Regions from separate parts of the Klebsiella planticola genome, predicted to be linked through region 2. Evidence: predicted binding sites of a transcription regulator. Region 2 holds the regulator's gene; each other region holds the start of a gene.
What was found. Region 2 encodes CRP, which controls carbon source genes, mostly activating them, when cyclic AMP is high. Its sites were predicted from a motif close to ATGTGANNNNNNTCACAT; they were not measured.
Positions count from the first base shown of each region.

Region 1: a site for CRP is predicted at 2,063-2,080, ahead of rbsD (D-ribose pyranase). Genes of this name have one in related genera too.
Region 3: a site for CRP is predicted at 1,805-1,822, ahead of cdd (cytidine deaminase). Genes of this name have one in related genera too.
Region 4: a site for CRP is predicted at 1,210-1,227, ahead of azuC (stress response protein AzuC). Genes of this name have one in related genera too.

Region 1 covers NZ_CP026047.1:1,760,707-1,763,859, reverse strand. Annotated here, with positions in the region: gene rbsC (ribose ABC transporter permease) at 1-35, opposite strand, end outside; gene rbsA (ribose ABC transporter ATP-binding protein RbsA) at 41-1,546, opposite strand; gene rbsD (D-ribose pyranase) at 1,557-1,976, opposite strand; gene kup (low affinity potassium transporter Kup) at 2,162-3,153, opposite strand, start outside.
Region 2 covers NZ_CP026047.1:1,275,048-1,278,200, reverse strand. Annotated here, with positions in the region: partial or broken gene MC50_RS06295 (YccS/YhfK family putative transporter) at 1-1,087, opposite strand, end outside; gene crp (cAMP-activated global transcriptional regulator CRP) at 1,140-1,772, opposite strand; gene MC50_RS06285 (OsmC family protein) at 2,078-2,482, shown strand; gene MC50_RS06280 (phosphoribulokinase) at 2,583-3,153, opposite strand, start outside.
Region 3 covers NZ_CP026047.1:61,043-64,195, reverse strand. Annotated here, with positions in the region: gene sanA (outer membrane permeability protein SanA) at 22-735, opposite strand; gene cdd (cytidine deaminase) at 862-1,746, opposite strand; gene MC50_RS00275 (CidB/LrgB family autolysis modulator) at 1,874-2,569, opposite strand; gene MC50_RS00270 (CidA/LrgA family protein) at 2,559-2,966, opposite strand.
Region 4 covers NZ_CP026047.1:5,278,312-5,281,464, reverse strand. Annotated here, with positions in the region: gene MC50_RS25425 (MFS transporter) at 1-1,069, opposite strand, end outside; gene azuC (stress response protein AzuC) at 1,277-1,360, shown strand; gene MC50_RS25415 (DUF2766 family protein) at 1,439-1,690, shown strand; gene MC50_RS25410 (MFS transporter) at 1,739-3,153, opposite strand, start outside.

The DNA of each region.
Region 1 (3,153 bases), 490 kb from region 2:
AAATAGCGGCGACCAGTAACAGCCTGGGTTGTCATCTTTTTTACTCCTGATTCACACGGTTAAGCTTGCCCACAGCGGCAGCCATCAATACTTCCTGGGTGGCCTGCTCGCGTGTGAACTCACCGCCGAGATGCCCTTCATGCATCACCATGATGCGATCGCTCATGCCCAGCACTTCCGGCATCTCCGAAGAGACCAGAATGATGCTCAGACCATCGGCTTTAAACTGGTTGATCAGCTGATAGATCTCTTTCTTCGCACCAACGTCCACGCCGCGGGTCGGTTCATCAAGGATCAGCACCTTCGGCCGCGTCATCAGCCCGCGGGCGATGGCCACTTTTTGCTGGTTACCACCGGAGAGCAGGCCTATTGCCTGTTCCATCGACGGCGTTTTCACATTGAACAGGCGGATAAAATCGCTCACCGCCTGCTGCTCATCTTTGTGCTTCAGGCGGCCACCAGCATGGCTGAAATAGCGCAGCGCCGTTAACGACATGTTTTCTTTCACCGACATACCGAGCACTAAGCCATCGCGCTTGCGGTCTTCGGAGATATAGACAATCCCGTTTGCCAGACCATCCTGAGGGGAACGGGTCACCACTTCATGGCCGTCGAGCGTGACGGAACCGCTGGTGCGCGGCAGCGCGCCGTACAGCACCTTCATCAACTCCGTTCGCCCGGCCCCCATCAGCCCGGCGACGCCGAGAATTTCGCCCTGACGGAGGGAAAAAGTCACATTTTCAACGCCCGGCCCGCACAGGTTGTTCACCTTCAGACGAACCGTACCGGGCGCTTTATCCAGGTGCGGATACTGATCTTCCAGCTTGCGGCCAACCATCATTTCGATCAGCAGATCTTCATTCAGACTGGCGACCTCGCGCTCGGCGATAAACTGCCCGTCGCGAAAGACCGTCACATCATCGCAAATCTCGAAGATCTCTTTCATACGGTGGGAGATATAAACAATCCCGCGCCCCTGCGCTTTCAGCTCGCGGATGACGCGGAACAGAGATTCCGTTTCGGTATCGGTCAATGCGTCCGTTGGCTCATCCATAATGATGACCTTCGACTCAAAGCTCAGCACCTTGGCGATTTCAACCATCTGCTGATCGCCAATCGACAGATCGCCCACCAGCTTCTGGCTGTTAAAGCGTAAATTCAGCTTTGCCAGCAGTTTGTCGGCTTCGGCATACATCGTTTTCCAGTCGATTTTGCCAAACCGGTTGACGAACTCACGACCGAGGAAAATGTTTTCCGCGATCGTCAGTTGTGGGATCAGGTTGAGTTCCTGGTGAATAATGCCGATACCGGCTTCCTGGGAGGATTTCGGTCCGTTGAAGGTGACCTCTTTGCCGAGCCACAACAGCGAGCCGGCATCGCGGGTATAGATACCGGTCAGCACCTTCATCATGGTGGATTTGCCGGCACCGTTTTCGCCGACCAGCGCCATCACGCGGCCAGCATAGACATTGAGCGAGGCGCCGGAGAGCGCCTTAACGCCAGGGAACGCTTTATCGATCCCTTTTAATTGCAATAAGGCTTCCATATCGGCGACCTCAGAACGTCACGCCGGCACAGAGAATAACGTTCGCATACGGGGAACACTCCCCGCTGCGAATCACCGCCTGACTATCTGCGGTTTGTTTTTTAAACTGCTCATGACTGGTGTAACGAATTTCAATGGTATTTCCCTGGTGTTGCTGCAGCAGCTCAAGGTGAGTGAGCAACGTCGCATGGAGCTGCGGATTGTGTGTCTTTATCTCTTCCGCCAGGATCGCCGCCTCAACCTGCATTTCCGCCGTCACCACCTCCAGAACCTGCATAAAGGAGGGAACGCCCTGGGTTAATGCCATATCGATGCGCGTGCTGCTGCGGGGAACCGGTAAACCGGCATCGCAGACCACCAGCGTATCGGTATGACCCAGGCGGGAGATAACCGAAGAAATATCAGCGTTAAGTACGGTGCCTTTTTTCATTTTTCTCTTTTGCTCCATTAGCGAAACGTTTCGCTGTCGCAAGTATTGTCAATACACGCATGAAAAACCATCACCAGAAGAGAGAAATGTGATCGCCATCGAAACGTTTCGCAAACGCCGGGAAGGAAAAGTGAAGCGGGGCAAAAAACCAAAAAAAGCCCTTCACGCGGAAGGGCTTCAGAGCATCAGATTTCGACCTGGGTACCGAGTTCAATCACCCGGTTTGGCGGGATTTCAAACTGATCCGGCGCCCTCAGGGCGTTACGCTGGAGCAGGAGGTACAGTTTTCCACGCAGACGCAAATACCATGGCCGTTTGCCGATAATCAGCGATTCATGCGACATAAAGAACGAGGTTTCCATCATCCGGCAGCTCAGACCTTCCAGCCCGCAGCGGTGGAACACCTCTTCCACGTTTGGCGTTTCGCGCCAGCCGTAGCTGGCCACCACACGCCAGAACGACGGCGAAATCTGCTCGATCTGCACCCGGCGGACGTTATGCACATAAGGCGCATCTTCAGTACGCAGCGTCAGCAGAATCACGCGTTCATGCAGCACCTTGTTGTGCTTAAGGTTATGCAGCAGGGCAAACGGAATCACGTTCAGCGCACGGGACATATATACGGCAGTCCCCGGTACGCGAACCGGCGGTGATTTCTCGAGGGAAGAGATCATCGCTTCCAGAGAGTTACCGTGTTCATGCATCCGACGCAGCAGACGGAAACGCTCGCTTTTCCAGGTCGTCATCACGGTGAACATCACCAGACCCAGCGTTAACGGCAGCCAGCCGCCGGAAACAATCTTATCGAGGTTGGCCGAGAACAGCGGAAAATCAATGCTCATAAAGGCGATAAGGAGCAGCGCGACAACGAACTTATTCCAGCGCCAGTTTTTACGCGCGACCGTAGTGAAGAGAATCGTGGTCAATACCATGGTTCCCGTTACCGCGATCCCGTACGCCGCCGCGAGGTTCGAAGAGTGCTCGAAGTTGATAATCACGATGACCACCGAGACATACAGCAGCCAGTTGATGAACGGAATATAGATCTGTCCGGACTCCATTTCCGAGGTATGAATAATCCGCATCGGCGACAGATATCCCAGACGAACCGCCTGACGAGTCAGCGAGAAGACTCCGGAAATTACCGCCTGCGAGGCGATAACCGTCGCCAGCGCCG
Region 2 (3,153 bases):
CCGGCGATTTTAATGAGAGATAGCTCTTTAGCGCGGGCAGCAGCGGCAGACGGCGCTCTTTATCCGCCATCAGGTTGCGAGCATACAGCGGGCGCTGGGTACGCAGCACCCGGGCTATTCGGCTGAAGTGCCAGGCGCAGAACTGCCCTACCGGGTTGTCCGGATGCTGCCAGGCGATTTTCTCCAGCGCGCCGATTTGCTTATCCATATGAAAGCGTTGCGGGTAGCGGTGGTAGAGAATGTCATCGGCCAGCACCCGCAGGCGTGCGGCAACGGTTTGTGCGTTCCAGCGGATCACCGCCTCGGCATGGCTGCGCTCTACCAGTTTTTGTACTTCTTCGGGTTGGTGCAGGCTGACGGAGATATGTTCCTGCAAATCCAGCGCCATCTGAAATGCCCGCAGCAGGCGCTTGTGGTCATTGCGCTAGTTCGCCGCCAGCATATGCATCTGCTGGTAGCATTGGGTGATCAGGTCCACCACCTTCTGCTGGCGCGTGAGCAGCGGCGGCAGTGAAGTGGTGGGATCGATATGCTGGGTCAGCAGGCTGTATTTGGCTTCGCAGTAGTTAGCCAGCTCGCGATAAAGCAGGCTCAGCGATTCGCGCAGCGGCTGCTCGCGCCATAGCCAAAACCAGAACCAGTTAAACAGGCCGTACCACAGCGTCCCGAGGGCGTAGATCAGCAGTGGCTCCCAGACGGGCATGTTCCCGGCAAGGCTCAGGGTAAAGATTGCGGCAATTAACGACGCGGGCAGAAGCCTGGCGTGCAGAGAGCTGATCTCCGCCGTTACGCCCAGCAGTAGCGCCAGGCCGCTGAGAATCAAGGGCAGCGGGATATCCTGCTGAAGAAGAAGCTGGACCACCAGGCTACAGCCGGCAAACAGCGAGCCGCCAATAATCAGACGTTTAAAAAAGCGTTTGTGCGGCGTATCCAGACCGGCGACGTTACAGCAGGCGGGCACCAGCGAAAACAGCAGACCTTGCTGTAAGTGACCGAGGAGGAGACCGATTGCGACAGGCAAACACAACACCAGCGTTTGCCGCAGTGCATAGTTGACTTCCGGGTGGTAAATCAGCCTGCGCCACATAGAGGGAAAACAAAAACGGCGTGTTGCGCAAGCAACACGCCGTTTTATCGACTTAACGCGTACCGTATACGACGATAGTTTTACCGTGTGCGGAGATCAGGTTCTGATCTTCCAGCATCTTCAGGATACGGCCAACGGTCTCGCGGGAACAGCCAACGATCTGACCAATTTCCTGACGGGTAATTTTAATTTGCATACCATCAGGGTGGGTCATCGCATCCGGCTGTTTTGCCAGGTTCAACAGCGTCTGAGCGATGCGCCCGGTGACGTCGAGGAAGGCAAGGTTACCCACTTTTTCTGAGGTCACCTGCAGACGGCGAGCCATCTGCGACGACAGGCGCATCAGGATATCCGGGTTAACCTGAATGAGCTGACGGAATTTTTTGTAGGAGATTTCGGCCACTTCACATGCGGTTTTCGCACGTACCCAGGCGCTACGCTCCTGGCCTTCTTCAAACAAGCCTAATTCACCGATGAAATCGCCCTGGTTGAGGTAAGAGAGGATCATCTCTTTACCTTCTTCATCCTTGATGAGCACAGCCACAGAGCCTTTGACGATGTAGTACAACGTTTCTGCTTTTTCACCCTGGTGGATCAGCGTGCTTTTAGATGGGTACTTATGAATGTGGCAATGAGACAAGAACCATTCGAGGGTAGGGTCTGTTTGCGGTTTGCCAAGCACCATGCGCGGTTATCCTCTGTTATAAGCTATCTCCGGGTGCCGACACTACACGGCATCCGGGCATGCAATCGTATTGTTTCCCTATGCCTGGGAAACGGCTGGTGAGTTTTCTTCAGCCTGTAATGTGAACTCCTCTGCATACATGCAGTACATCAATGTAATACTGTAGCATCCCGACTGTTTTAGCATAGCTTTTGCCGCATGTCTCCTGGTGTCTCGCTTCAGCATGATGCAGGTCGCCTTCCGTTGCGAGAATTGTTATGTACGCGTAATCTGTCAGGAAAATTGCAACCTCGGAGTTAAATTTTATGCAAGCTCGTGTGAAATGGGTTGAAGGGTTAACCTTCATCGGAGAGTCGGCGTCAGGTCACCAGATTCTGATGGACGGCAACTCCGGAGATAAAGCGCCAAGCCCAATGGAGATGGTGCTGATGGCGGCGGGCGGATGTAGCGCGATCGATGTCGTGTCTATTTTGCAGAAAGGTCGTCACAACGTGACCAACTGTGAAGTCAAGCTGACGTCTGAACGTCGGGAAGAGGCGCCGCGCCTGTTTACCCATATCAACATGCATTTTATCGTCACCGGTAAGGAGCTGAAAGAGGCGGCCGTTTCCCGTGCGGTGGATCTGTCGGCGGAGAAATACTGCTCGGTGGCGCTGATGCTGCAAAAAGCGGTGAATATCACCCACACCTATGAAGTGGTGGAAGGCTAAGCAGCCTTCCCGGAGAGCGGCGCAAACGCCTTATCCGGGAGCCGTGAGTGAAGGACGAAAACCCCGCTTAGCGCCAGGCGCTCGGGGTTTTTTAACGTGGTTAACTGATTTTCTTCCCTTCCATCAGCCGTTCGACTAGCGGCGTCATGATGAGCTCCATCGCCAGCCCCATTTTCCCGCCAGGCACCACCAGCGTATTGATATGCGAGATAAACGACCCCTGCAGCATCGCCAGCAGCCAGGGGAAATCGATATCCTGCAGGTTGCGGAAATGGATCACCACAAAGCTTTCATCCAATGACGGAATGCCCTTCGCCGCAAACGGGTTGGAGGTGTCGACAGTGGGGACGCGCTGGAAGTTGATATGGGTGCGCGAAAACTGCGGCGTAATGAAGTTGATATAGTCTTCCATTGAACGGACCACGGAATCCATCACCGCTTCACGGGAGTGGCCGCGTTCACTGGTATCGCGGATGAGCTTCTGAATCCATTCCAGGTTGACGATAGGCACCACGCCGACCAGCAGGTCGACATTCTGCGCGACGTTATACTGCGGCGTAACAACCCCGCCGTGCAGCCCTTCATAAAACAGGACATCGGTCGGTTCCGGTAGCGGTTGCCACGGTGTGAATGTGCCCGGCACCTGATTCCACGGCACCGCCTCATCATAG
Region 3 (3,153 bases), 1.2 Mb from region 2:
GCATGCCGTCATCAACGACCGTCACTTACTCTTTTGCAGTTCCAGCAGCTGTTCTGGCGTGACGGCAGGATAGGACTGCGCTCCCTCAGGCACTTCCTGCAAAGTTGGTATCGGTATCAGCGGCCCTAAAAAGCGGGGTTCGCGTTTGAACACGTATAAATCTGCCAGCGCGCCAAACCGGGCGCCAAACTCGCGTAAACGCACGTTCCACATATCTTTCGGCGAAGGTACGGCGTAACACTGCGCCTGGATCCCCATATGCAGGGCGATAAACAGCGCTCGTTCGCAGTGGAAGCGCTGGGTAATGATAATAAAGTCGTTAGTATCGAAAACCTTGCGGGTGCGCACGATAGAGTCGAGGGTACGGAACCCGGCGTAATCGAGCACGATATCGGCGGGGTCGACGCCGCCTTTGATTAAATCGCGGCGCATGGTCATCGGTTCGTTGTAACTTTGCAGCGCATTATCGCCGCTGAGCAGCAGGTAGTTCACCTTGCCGCTATTGTAAGCGTTCAGCGCCCCCTGAATACGATAGCGATAATACTGATTAATCACTCCGGTGCGATAGTACTTGGCGGTACCGAGCACCACCCCCACCTGGCGGTAGGGCAGATCCTGGAGTTCATCATAGATATAGGGAGCGGTTTTCCAGCTCATCCAACGGTCAAGACCCAGCACGGTCAACAGCAGCAGGCCGAACAGGACTAACAGGCTGTATAACACACGCTTTAACATTCACCTGACTCATGTGGACAATGGAGCTATCAGGCTACTTTACCCGCCGGGCAAGAGCAAGAAACCATCGTTTAATTGCGGGGATTTTCAACAATGCGGGCCGATGGGGCCCGCATGGCGGGTCATTTAGCCGAGCAGGACGCGATCAATATTGTGACAACCCAACGCTTTCAGCGTTGCGACGGTTGCATCCCACTGAATCAGCGCCGCATCGGCTTTCTCAGCCAGAATGGCGCGCTGAATATCCGGATAGTCATATCCGTTGAGGCTCAGCAGGTTGAGCGCTCCCTGCAGCGGCGGCAGCGTCGGGTTAAACGCCGCGTTTTCCGCATAGCTACCGGCGAAAATGGTGCCGTCTTTCAACTCCAGCGCCACGCCGGAAGGTGAGTGGCTGTAGGGCATATGGCAGCGGTTGGCTGCCTGAATAGCCGCCTGCGCCAGAGTGTCGCCGGTCAGCGGGAAACCATGATCCTGTTCATCCATCAGCAGCGTTTTAATCTCGAGGTCCTTCGGACCGAAGGCATCCGGCAGATAGTGCTGCAGCGAATGCGCTTCGCGACCCGGCAGATGAATACGCAGGACCTGGCTGCTGTTCAGCTCATTCATAAACTGACGACAGTGACCGCAGGGGGTGTAGTTGACGGTAATGGCATTCAGCGACTGTTCGCCGCGCAGCCACGCGTGGCTAATGGCGCTTTGCTCGGCGTGCACGGTTTGCTGCATCGTGGCGCCGAGGAACTCCATGTTGCCGCCAAAATACCAGCTACCGCTAATGCCGCGAGCGATGGCGCCAACGTTAAAATGGGAGAGGTCGGCGCGCGCACAGGCCGCCGCGAGCGGCAGCAGCGCAAAGGCCAGCGCGTCTTCATCAAGGCCCGTTGCGTTCCGCAGCGTCGCGACCTGGCCGGCATCCAGCAAAGCCGGGAAGTGCGGGTCGATCAGCATCGGTGCGATGGCCGCTTGCAGGTCTGCCGCCAGAAGGGGAAGAGCAGCTTGAAAACGTGGGTGCATGGCGTTGCCTCATAACAATGTAATGGGAATCTAGTGTACGGGCGGGGGTAGCCCGTATATGTGATTAATATCTCATTGTTTATGCAACATGTTTATGTTGCACCAATAAATGTTATGTAAATCACATTTATCCCACGATAGCCAGAATCAGCGGGAACAAAAAGGGGGCCACCAGCGACGTGATAATCCCGCACAGCACCAGTGCCAGGGAGCTGAACGCCCCTTCCTGATAATCCAGCTCCGCGCAGCGGGCGGTTCCCAGGGCATGCGATGCGGTCCCCATTGACAGGCCGCGCGAGGCTTTGGTGCGAATGCGCATCAGGTTAAGCAGGCTGTGGCCAAAAACCGCGCCGAGAATCCCCACGAAAATAACGCACACCGCGCTGATGGCCGGAATACCGCCAATGCTCCCGCTGACCGCCATAGCAATCGGCGTGGTGACCGATTTCGGCATAATGGACGCGGCGATTTGCGGTGTTGCCCCGAGCAGCAGCGCAACGGTGGTGCCGGTCACCATCGCGACGACGCTACCGATAAAGCAGATCGTAATGATCGATTTCCAGCGGGCGCGGATCTGGTGCAACTGCTCATACAACGGGAAGGCCAGCGCCACAACCGCAGGCTGAAGTAAATCGTTGAGAATTTTACTGCCCTGAAAATAGCGATCGTAGGAGATACCGTTGAGTAACAAAAAGGGGATGATCACGACCATCGCCACCAGCAGAGGATTTAGCAGCGGAAATTTAAACCGCGCGGCCAGCTTGCGGGCGAGGAAAAAAACGATCAGCGTCAGCGGCAAGGACCACCAGATTTCATGCATCATCTTTGACGTCCTCTGTTTGACCGACCACTTTACGCTCGCCGTGAACCAGATGTGAGCTCCAGCTCACCACCAGGAAGACCACTAATGTACTGATCGTGCAGGAGATTGCCACCGGGCCAAGCTGCGCACGCAGCAGATCCCAGTATTGCATGACGCCAACGCCGATGGGCACAAACAGCAGCGCCATATAGCGAATCAAGATGTTGCAGCCGGGGTTGACCCATTTCGGTGGCATAATCTGTAGCGCCAGAAGAACGAACAAAATCAGCATGCCGATGATGCTGCCGGGAATGGTAATGGGCAGCAGGGAAGCAATAAAAATCCCGGCGTATAAACAAGCATAGATCAGGACAAAAGCCCGCAGGTACTGCCAGATAATATTCAGCGATTTACTCATGGTAATAACCCTTGATGAACCGTATTCATCATACAATTAAACCTTGAAATGTGCTACCGATCACATCATGAATTCCAGGCATAGATTGAATAGAGTAATGGAACCTTCGGGCATGCGGAATGCATGTTGATGAATCCTGCGATAAATAATAGTGAAAACGGCTCAGGGAGAGCGGGGGATCGCGCTT
Region 4 (3,153 bases), 1.5 Mb from region 2:
TCTGCGGCGTTAAAAAAGCACAGGCGAGCAGTGAGATGACGTTTAGCGCCCCGTTTATCAACAGTAGCCGACGGAAGCCGAGCCAACGAATGAGCGGGGTGGTCGCGGGTTTAATGGTGAAGTTGCCGACAAACACCGCCAGCACCAGCAGCCCGGAATGGAAAGGATCCATACCAAAGCCGACCTGAAACAGCAGCGGCAACAGAAAGGGAACGGCGCTGATGGAAGCGCGGAAAAGCGACCCTCCGTACATCGTAACCCGAAAGGTGGGCACCTGTAGCGCATCCAGACGCACCATCGGCCACTCTGCCCGGCGGAAATGGCGCAGAGCGAACAGCATGCATCCTGTACCGAGCCCCAGCAGGAGCAGGGTTGCCCAGCCTTGCGGCCGGGTATCGCCAAGCAACTCCATGGCGCTCACCAGGCTCACCATGGCAACCGATGTCGCAAAGAAGCCGGGAAGGTCAAAGGGACGTCGCTCCTCTTCGCGGATAGCGGGAATAATACGCAGCGACAGCGCAATGGCTATCAATCCCAGAGGAACATTAATAAAGAATATCCAGTGCCAGCTGGCATAGCGGGTAATAAAGCCACCCAGCGGTGGACCGATGATCGGCGCCACCAGCGCCGGCCATGTCAATGTGGCAATGGCTTTGATGAGCTGATCTTTTGGCGTGGTCCGCAGCACCGCCAGACGGCCGACGGGCACCATCAGCGCGCCACCCATCCCCTGAAGGATACGCATAGCGACAAAGGTGTCCACGTTGCTGGCAAAGCCGCAAAAAACTGAGGCCAGCGTAAAAATGGCCAACGCCAGCGTGAAGATCTGACGCGCGCCGAAGCGATCGGCAATCCAGCCGCTGGCCGGGATCAATACCGCCAGCGTAATCAGGTAGGCGCTGATACCGATATTCAGGTCAACCGCCGCAATGCCAAAATCCTTTGCCATGTCCGGCAGCGCGGTAGCGATTACCGTCCCGTCAAGAAACTCCATGAAAAATGCCCCGGCAACCAGCAGCGCGGGAGCGGAGAAGGCGCGGCCTTCTCGTGAAGAGATATCTGTACTCATTGTGTCTGCCATCGGCTGGTGAGGTTCTGATCGCAGGAAAAACCGGCAGGCTCTTAACTCTGCGATTTCCCTCATTTTTGTTTAATTTATAAATTATTTTTGTGAAAAAATTGTGAGTTACCGCATATTTTTATTGATTTATGTGATGCAAGTCATATTATAAGCCCATCAACAGTAACACCTGCATAACAAAACCGGAGTCGCTTCATGAAACTGCGCAAAATTCTGAAGAGCATGTTCGAGCAGTACTGCAAAACATTCAAAGATGTACCGCCTGCCGGTATGTTCTGATAAAAAACCTGCTGCGGCAGGTTTTTTTATCTCTCGGGATTTAGGTTACTATTACGCTCCTCGAAAAAGGAGTAATAAATGTCTCAACATCTCACCGAACAAGACGAACTGGTTTCTGACGTTGTCGCCTGCCAGTTGGTTATCAAACAGATTCTCGACGTCATTGATGTCATCGCCCCTGTTGAAGTGCGCGAAAAAATGACCACCCAACTGAAAGCCATCGATTTTGCCAGCCATCCGGCGTCGGCCGATCCGGTGACGCTGCGCGCGGTTCAAAAAGCGATTGCGCTGATTGAGCTTAAGTTTACGCCGCAGGGTGAAGCACACTAAGTTGTTTCGCCCCGCTATCGTTGTCGATGGCGGGGCGAGAACCAGACGTTAATGAGAGATAGCGGTCCTTGCCGGCGCCGGCTGCTGATCCTTAAAGAGCTTACTGTTGCCCCAGCACTCTTCATAACGGTGGCCGACTAAATCCTCCACAATGATGCGCACATCGGGCGGAATATCGCTAACCTTACCGCCGGCTTTAATCCGCGCCACTTCCTGCAGTACGACCAGGTGCGCTTTGCGATCCAGTTTCATCTGCTTGCTGAAGACAATGGCCGCCAGCGCCAGCAGGATCACGCCGCTACAGAACACCACCGCAATGGCGGTCACGGCGCTTTCTGGTTGCGTATGCGCTTTAGACTGGAACCCGTAGAAGCTGAGAATGGCTCCCATCGTGAAGACAATAATCGAACGCAGGATTTTTCCGGAGAAGGTCATGGCACCCGCGTAAATCCCTTCGCGGCGGCGGCCGGTATAGATCTCATCAACATCGGCGAGGAAGGTGTAAACGGTCCATGGAATGTAGTACACGCCGCCGGTACCCAGGCCAAACAGCACCGTGATCCCAAACATCAGGATGGTTGCCAGATGGGCAGGCAGATGGAAAAACCACAGCGAGGTGTACAGCAACACGGAGAAAATCACGATGCTCAGCGCCAGAATATAGGGCTTGCTGAACCCCTTTTTCACGCACAGGCCGATAAACAGCGCCGTAGAGAGCAGCTGCAGAATCGAGTTCAGGCTGTTCAGCCCGGCAACCATCGCCGGATCGTGCTGCAGGACAAAGATAACGAAGTAGGTAAAGATCGAGGCAAACAGCCATTCTGCGCCGAAACCGCAGAGATACATCCCAAGATGTTTGCGGAACACGCGTAGATAGAAGGTCGAACGCATATCCTTCGCCAGCATCAGCAGGGTCGAGAACAGGCCTTTTTTCTCGCTCACGCGAACTTCTTCTTCACGCGGACGCTCCCAGCTGCAAAACCACAGGCAGGAGATGGCGATAATCAGAATAGCGCCGTAGGTCAGCCCGGTCAGGAAGAACGGTGTGGCGGAGTCTTTGCCGTACAACAGGATAAACTGACCAGGGATGAATGCCGCGAGGAAGTTGGCGAGCTTGCCGAAAATGGCTTTATAGCCGGTCAGTTTAGAGCGTAATGAGAAGTCGTCGGTCATTTCAGTGGCTAAGGTTTCATAAGGCACCATGACTGAGGTATAAATAATCTCAAAGACGACGTAGGTGCAGAGGTAGTACCAGAAACCAAGCCCCTCAACCCACAGCAGCGGGTAAAACATCATCAGTGGTATGCCGATCAATAAAAAGAAACGTCGGCGTCCGAAGCGTTTGCCGAGCCGAGTTTTACCGAAGTTATCGGTCAGGTAACCCATTAACGGGTTGCTGATCGCATCGATGATGCTGGCGACGGAAAAAATAAACGACGCTTCAATCAGCGTCAGTCCGCAGA